2 regions of the Streptomyces sp. NPDC053426 genome follow, and region 1 is predicted to be linked to the other one. Evidence: predicted binding sites of a transcription regulator. Region 1 holds the regulator's gene; the other holds the start of a gene.

Region 1 (3,703 bases):
CGACCGGATGCGCCAGGAGGCCGAGAAGTACGCGGAGGAGGACCACGCCCGCCGCGAGGCCGCCGAGTCCCGCAACCAGGGCGAGCAGCTCGTCTACCAGACCGAGAAGTTCCTCAGCGACAACGAGGACAAGGTCCCCGGCGACGTCAAGGCCGAGGTCGAGACGGCCGTCGCCGAGCTGAAGGAGAAGCTCAAGGGCGACGACTCCGCCGAGATCCGCACGGCCACGGAGAAGGTCGCGGCCGTCTCCCAGAAGCTGGGCCAGGCCATGTACGCCGACGCCCAGGCCTCCCAGGCCGCCGGCGGCGCGTCCGCCGGTGCCGGTGAGGCGAAGGCCGACGACGACGTCGTCGACGCCGAGATCGTCGACGAGGACCGCAAGGACGGTGCGGCGTGACCGAGGAGACCCCGGGCTTCGACGAGCAGTCGCAGCAGCCCGACGTCCCCTCCGACGAAGCCGAGCCGAAGGCCGCCTCCACCCCCTCCGCGGAGGAGGGGGCGGCCCCGGCCGGGGACACGGGCCAGGAAGCGGCACTGGTGGCCCAGCTGGACCAGACGCGCACGGCGCTCGACGAGCGCACGGCCGACCTCCAGCGCCTCCAGGCCGAGTTCCAGAACTACCGCCGCCGGGTCGAGCGCGACCGGGTCGCCGTGAAGGAGGTCGCCGTGGCGAACCTCCTGAGCGAGCTGCTCCCCGTGCTCGACGACGTCGGCCGCGCGCGGGAACACGGCGAGCTGGTCGGCGGCTTCAAGTCCGTCGCGGAGTCGCTGGAGACGGTCATCGCCAAGATGGGCCTCCAGCAGTTCGGCAAGGAGGGCGAGCCCTTCGACCCGACGATCCACGAGGCGCTGATGCACAGCTACGCGCCGGACGTCACCGAGACGACGTGCGTGGCGATTCTTCAGCCGGGGTACCGGATCGGCGAGCGCACCATCCGCCCCGCGCGGGTGGCCGTCGCCGAGCCGCAGCCCGGCGCGCAGACGGCTCCGCCGGCCGAGGAGAGCACCTCCGAGGCGCAGGACGGACCGTCGGAGAACAAGGAGAGCGGTGGCCCGGAGGAGGGCTGACGCGATAGCTGACGCAGGGAAGGAGGGACGTCGGGGATGAGCACCAAGGACTTCATCGAGAAGGACTACTACAAGGTCCTCGGCGTCCCCAAGGACGCCACCGAGGCCGAGATCAAGAAGGCGTACCGGAAACTCGCCCGCGAGTTCCACCCGGACGCCAACAAGGGCAACGCCAAGGCGGAGGAGCGGTTCAAGGAGATCTCCGAGGCGAACGACGTCCTCGGCGACCCCAAGAAGCGCAAGGAGTACGACGACGCGCGCGCCCTCTTCGGCAGCGGAGGCTTCCGGCCGGGGCCGGGCGCGGGCGGCGGCGGATCCTTCAACTTCGACCTGGGTGACCTCTTCGGAGGTCAGGCCGGCGGCCAGCAGGCGGGCGGCGGCTTCGGCGGCGGCCTCGGTGACGTCTTCGGGGGCCTGTTCAACCGGGGCGGCGCGGGCACCACGCGCACCCAGCCGCGGCGCGGCCAGGACATCGAGTCCGAGGTGACGCTCAGCTTCACCGAGGCGATCGAGGGCGCGACCGTCCCGCTGCGGATGTCCTCGCAGGCACCCTGCAAGGCCTGTTCGGGCACCGGCGACAAGAACGGCACACCGCGCGTGTGCCCGACCTGCGTCGGCACCGGCCAGGTGGCGCGGGGCTCCGGCGGCGGCTTCTCGCTCACCGACCCCTGCCCCGACTGCAAGGGCCGCGGTCTGATCGCGGAGGAGCCCTGCGAGATCTGCAAGGGCAGCGGCCGGGCCAAGTCCTCGCGGACCATGCAGGTGCGCATCCCCGCAGGCGTCAGCGACGGCCAGCGGATCCGGCTGCGCGGCAAGGGCGCGCCGGGCGAGCGCGGCGGCCCCGCCGGCGATCTGTACGTCGTCGTGCACGTCGGCGCCCACCCGGTGTTCGGCCGCAAGGACGACAACCTGACCGTCACGGTCCCGGTGACGTTCGCCGAGGCCGCCCTCGGCGGCGAGGTCCGGGTGCCGACGCTGGGCGGTCCGCCGGTCACGCTGAAGCTTCCGCCGGGCACGCCCAACGGGCGCACCATGCGGGCGCGGGGCAAGGGCGCGGTCCGCAAGGACGGCACCCGCGGCGATCTGCTGGTCACCGTGGAGGTGAGTGTTCCCAAGGACGTGTCGGGGAAGGCTCGTGACGCACTGGAGGCGTATCGCGAGGCGACCGCGGACGACGATCCGCGGGCGGAGCTGTTCCAGGCCGCGAAGGGAGCTTGATTTCAGATGGACGGCCGTCGACGCAATCCGTATGAACTGACCCATGACACCCCGGTCTACGTCATTTCGGTGGCGGCCCAGCTCTCCGGCCTGCACCCGCAGACACTGCGGCAGTACGACCGGCTGGGTCTCGTGTCGCCGGACCGCACGGCCGGCCGGGGCCGTCGTTACTCGGCCCGTGACATCGAACTGCTCCGTCAGGTGCAGCAGCTGTCGCAGGACGAGGGCATCAACCTGGCCGGAATCAAGCGCATCATCGAACTGGAGAACCAGGTCGCCGCCCTCCAGGCCCGTGCGGCCGAACTGGAGAACGCCCTGGACGGGGCGGCCGCGGCGATGCGGCAGCGCGAGGCCGCGGTGCACGCCTCGTACCGCCGTGACCTGGTGCCCTACCAGGAGGTGCAGCAGACCAGCGCGCTGGTGGTGTGGCGGCCCAAGCGGCAGCAGTCGGACTGAGGCGCCGGCCCGGAGTACCGCGAGAGGCCCGGAGGTTCACCGAACCTCCGGGCCTCTCGGCTTATGCACAGTTGCCTGTGTGACTATCGTATGGCTGCGTGTCCAGATGATTCTCGCCGGACGTCCGCGGGTCTCTCACGAGTTCGGCGCACCGTGCCGTGTCCATCTCGTTAAGTGGCCGACCTTGACTCCGGTGGGTGCTGAAGCGTTGGCTTTTCAGTCACATGGGCCGCAAAGCTGTGCCCACGTCCAAAACGCACCTGAAGTGAGCCCTCGCATGCGTCGTATCGCCATATCCGTGGCCGCCACCGCCATGTCCGTCACGCTCGTCGGATGCGGCGCGCTCAACGCGACGGGGAGCAGCGACGACGCGAGTCCGACCAAGGGCGACGACATCACCGTCGGGCTGCTGCTCCCGGAGAAGGGCAACACCCGGTACGAGCAGTTCGACTACCCCATCTTCAAGACGAAGGTGGAGTCCCTCACCAACAAGAAGGGCAAGGTCGAGTACGCCAACGCCGAGGCGGACGCCGGCAAGCAGGCCGACCAGATGCAGCAGATGATCGACGACAAGGTCGACGTCATCGTGCTGGACGCGGTCGACGCGCACGCCATCGCGGACGGCGTGCAGAAGGCCAAGGACGCGGGCATCCCCGTCATCGCCTACGACCGTCTCGCCGAGGGCCCGATCGACGCGTACATCTCCTTCGACAACGAGCTGGTCGGCGAGGTGCAGGGCCGTTCCCTGCTGGAGGCGCTCGGCGGCGAGGCGAGCATCACCGACAAGATCGTGATGATGAACGGCTCGTCGACCGACCCCAACGCCAAGCAGTTCAAGGCGGGCGCGCTCTCCGAGCTCAAGGGCAAGGTGACGATCGCCAAGTCCTACGACACCAAGGACTGGAAGGCGGAGAACGCCCAGGCCAACATGGCCGAGGCGATCGACGCGATCGGCGCGGGC
Region 2 (3,703 bases), on a different contig from region 1:
CGTGGAGACCATGTTGGCCTCCTTCAGCACCCCGGACAGGTACGGCCACACCTCGAACCGCCGCTTCCTCAGCGGCACCACGCCGTTGTCCAGGCGGGACAGGTCGAGGAGCGTCTCCACGAGGCGGCCCAGCCGCTCGGTCTGCTTCAGGGCCGTGCGCATCGTCTCGGGGTCGGCCTCGGTGATGCCGTCGACGATGTTCTCCAGCACCGCGCGCAGGCCCGCGATGGGCGTGCGCAGCTCGTGCGAGACGTTGGCGACCAGCTCCTTGCGCTGGCGGTCCTGGGCCTCCAGCTCGTCGGCCATGACGTTGATCGTCCGGGCCAGGTCGCCGAGCTCGTCCCAGCGGTTCTCGCGCACCCGGCGGGTGTAGTCGCCGTGCGAGATGGAACGGGCCACGGCGTTCATGTCGTCCAGCGGCGCGGTGAGCGAGTGCGCCACGAACTGCGTGATGAGCAGCGTCGCGATCATCGAGAAGATCGTGATGAAGCGCAGCTCCGTCTTGGTGTGCACGGCGATCACCGACAGTCCCGTGGTGATCAGGACCGAGACGACGACCAGCGCACCCAGCTTGGTCTTGATCGAGAACGGGCGTACACCGCCCCAGGGCTGCCGCGCCCCGGGGCCTCTGCGTCCGGCCGGACCGTCGCTCATGGCGTCGGCGTCTCCAGGGCGTAGCCCACGCCGTGCACGGTGCGGATGCGCTCGGCGCCGATCTTCCGGCGCAGCGCCTTGATGTGGCTGTCGACCGTGCGGGTGCCGGAGGCGTCCGCCCAGTCCCACACCTCGGCCAGCAGCTGCTCACGGGAGAGCACCGCGCGGGGGGTGTTCGCCAGGCACACCAGGAGGTCGAACTCGGTGGGCGTCAGGTGGACGTCCTCGCTGCGCACCCGCACCCTGCGCTGCGCGTGGTCGATCTCCAGCTCGCCCAGGCGCAGGATGCCGCTGCGCGGGGTCGTCGCCGCGAGGGCGGCCCGCTCCATGCGGCGCAGCAGTACGTGCACGCGGGCCGCCAGCTCCCGCATGGAGAAGGGCTTCGTCATGTAGTCGTCGGCGCCGACGCCCAGCCCGACCAGCATGTCGGTCTCGTCGTCGCGCGCGGTGAGCATCAGCACCGGCACCGGCCGCTGGGCCTGTACGCGCCGGCAGACCTCCAGGCCGTCGAAGCCGGGCAGCATGATGTCGAGGATCAGCAGGTCGGGCTGCCAGGCCTCCGCCGTGTCCACCGCGGACGGGCCGTCGCCCGCCGTTTGCACCAGGAATCCCTCGGCGCGCAGGCGCGTCGCGATGGCGTCCACGATCGTCGCGTCGTCCTCGACCACCAGGACCCGGCGCTGGGCGCCGGGGGTGGTCGTGGCCGTGCCGTTGTGGGAGGTCTGTGTCTGCTCCATCGCCCGCCCCTGAGGTGTGCTTTTTCCGGAATCCGTGGGGTGATCCGTCGTCTGCGCATCACTGCGATTGACGTTTGAATGACCGCGTCAGGGCAGCAGCGTACGGGGATTCACCGTGGCTTTGCTATCCAGGTCGGACGCCGAGGTGCACGACGTCCGGAACGCCCCGGGCAACGGGGATCTCTTCGGTACGCACCTGTTGGAACCCGGCATTCCGCAAGGTTCCCTCGAATTCCGGGGACGGTTTCGCCGACCATACGGCGAGTACCCCGCCCGCCCTCAACACCCTTGCGCAGGCGGCGAGTCCGGCCGCCGAGTAGAGCCCGTCGTTGTCCTCGGTGACGGTCCAGTCGGGCCCGTTGTCGATGTCGAGGCAGAGCGCGTCGAACGTGTCCGATGTCTCATCGAGGTAACGGACGAGGTCCGCCTCGACGATCTCCGTACGCGGGTCGGCGAGGGCCCGCGCGGAGAGCCCGGACAGCGGTCCCGCGCGGTGCCACTCGACGATCGCCGGTTCGCGTTCCACCACGGCGATCCGTCCCCAGCGGGGCTGCCCGGCGGCGTGTGCGAGCGAGAAGCCGACCCCGAGGCCGCCGATCAGGACGTGCGGGCCGGTCCCCGGTCCGTGCCCCGCGCGGGCGTCGAGGGCGGCCAGGGCGGCGTCGACGAGCCGCCGCTCCGAACGGCCGTCGGAGGTGTCCATCAGGAAGCAGCCGTTGGCGATGATCTGCAGCAGGTCACCGTGCCTGCGCAGCACGACCTCGCCGTACGGGCCCTCGCGGCGGTCCAGGACTTCGGGGGGTTCGGGAATGTCGTACGGGGTGGACATGCGTTCATCCTGGCAGCTCCCTTTCTGCGGCGGCCGGGGCTTCGGCACCCGGGACGGTGATCGCTCAGAGCGAACGCGACTCCGGGAACATTCGGCGGCTCACAAGCATTGAGTCGGCATAGCTCAACTTGACTGCCGAAGGGGAGATCATGGCTGCTGAGTCCACACCGCTCGCCCTGCCTGTGCTGCCGCTCGACGACGAGGTCGTGCTGCCCGGGATGGTGGTTCCGCTGGACCTGAGCGATTCCGAGGTGCGCGCCGCGGTGGAGGCCGCCCAGGCCGCCGCCCGCACCGCCCCGGGAAAGCCCAAGGTGCTCCTGGTGCCACGCGTCGACGGGACCTACGCCGGCACCGGCGTGCTGGGCACGGTCGAGCAGGTCGGCCGGCTGGCCGACGGCGATCCCGGCGCCCTGATCCGCGGCCGGGGCCGCGTGCGCATCGGCGCCGGGACCACCGGGCCGGGCGCGGCGCTGTGGGTGGAGGGCACCCGCATCGACGAGAGCGTGCCCGAGCCGCTGCCGGGGCACGTGACCGAGCTGGTCAAGGAGTACAAGGCGCTCGCCACCGCCTGGCTGCGCAAGCGCGGCGCCTGGCAGGTCGTGGACCGCGTCCAGGCCATCGACGACGTCTCCGCGCTCGCCGACAACTCCGGCTACTCGCCCTTCCTCACCACCGAGCAGAAGGTCGCCCTGCTGGAGACCACCGACCCGGTGGCCCGGCTCAAGCTCGCCACCCAGCAGCTGCGCGACCACCTCGCCGAGCAGGACGTCGCCGAGACCATCGCCAAGGACGTCCAGGAGGGCGTCGACAAGCAGCAGCGCGAGTTCCTGCTGCGCCGCCAGCTCGAAGCCGTGCGCAAGGAGCTGCGCGAGCTCAACGGCGAGCAGGAGGGCGAGGAGTCCGACGACTACCGGGCCCGCGTCGAGGCCGCCGACCTGCCGGAGAAGGTCCGTGAGGCCGCGCTCAAGGAGGTCGACAAGCTGGAGCGCTCCTCCGACCAGTCGCCCGAGGGCTCCTGGATCCGCACCTGGCTCGACACGGTCCTGGAGATGCCGTGGAGCGAGCGGACCGAGGACGCCTACGACATCCAGGGCGCCCAGGCGGTCCTCGACGCCGAGCACGCGGGCCTTCAGGACGTGAAGGAGCGGATCACCGAGTACCTGGCGGTGCGCAAGCGGCGCAGCGACCGGGGCCTGGGCGTCGTCGGCGGACGGCGCGGCGGTGCCGTGCTCGCCCTCGTCGGCCCGCCCGGCGTCGGCAAGACCTCGCTCGGCGAGTCCGTCGCCCACGCGATGGGCCGCAAGTTCGTCCGTGTCGCCCTCGGCGGCGTCCGCGACGAGGCCGAGATCCGCGGCCACCGCCGTACGTACGTCGGCGCGCTGCCCGGCCGGATCGTGCGGGCGATCAAGGAGGCCGGGTCGATGAACCCGGTCGTGCTCCTCGACGAGATCGACAAGGTGGGCTCCGACTTCCGCGGCGACCC

The links. Region 1 encodes HspR, which represses chaperone genes until heat shock. Its sites were predicted from a motif close to TTGAGNNNNNNNNNCTCAA; they were not measured.
Region 2: lon (endopeptidase La) is a predicted target of HspR. The motif match lies at 2,329-2,347, and genes of this name have one in related genera.

The regions. Positions count from the first base shown of each region.
Region 1 is NZ_JBVJKE010000003.1:435,534-439,236, forward strand. Features, by position in the region: gene dnaK (molecular chaperone DnaK) at 1-397, shown strand, start outside; gene grpE (nucleotide exchange factor GrpE) at 394-1,068, shown strand; gene dnaJ (molecular chaperone DnaJ) at 1,105-2,286, shown strand; gene ACZ62B_RS08950 (heat shock protein transcriptional repressor HspR) at 2,293-2,742, shown strand; gene ACZ62B_RS08955 (sugar ABC transporter substrate-binding protein) at 3,020-3,703, shown strand, end outside.
Region 2 is NZ_JBVJKE010000002.1:169,164-172,866, reverse strand. Features, by position in the region: gene ACZ62B_RS04595 (HAMP domain-containing sensor histidine kinase) at 1-654, opposite strand, end outside; gene ACZ62B_RS04590 (response regulator transcription factor) at 651-1,391, opposite strand; gene ACZ62B_RS04585 (spermidine synthase family protein) at 1,516-2,220, opposite strand; gene lon (endopeptidase La) at 2,370-3,703, shown strand, end outside.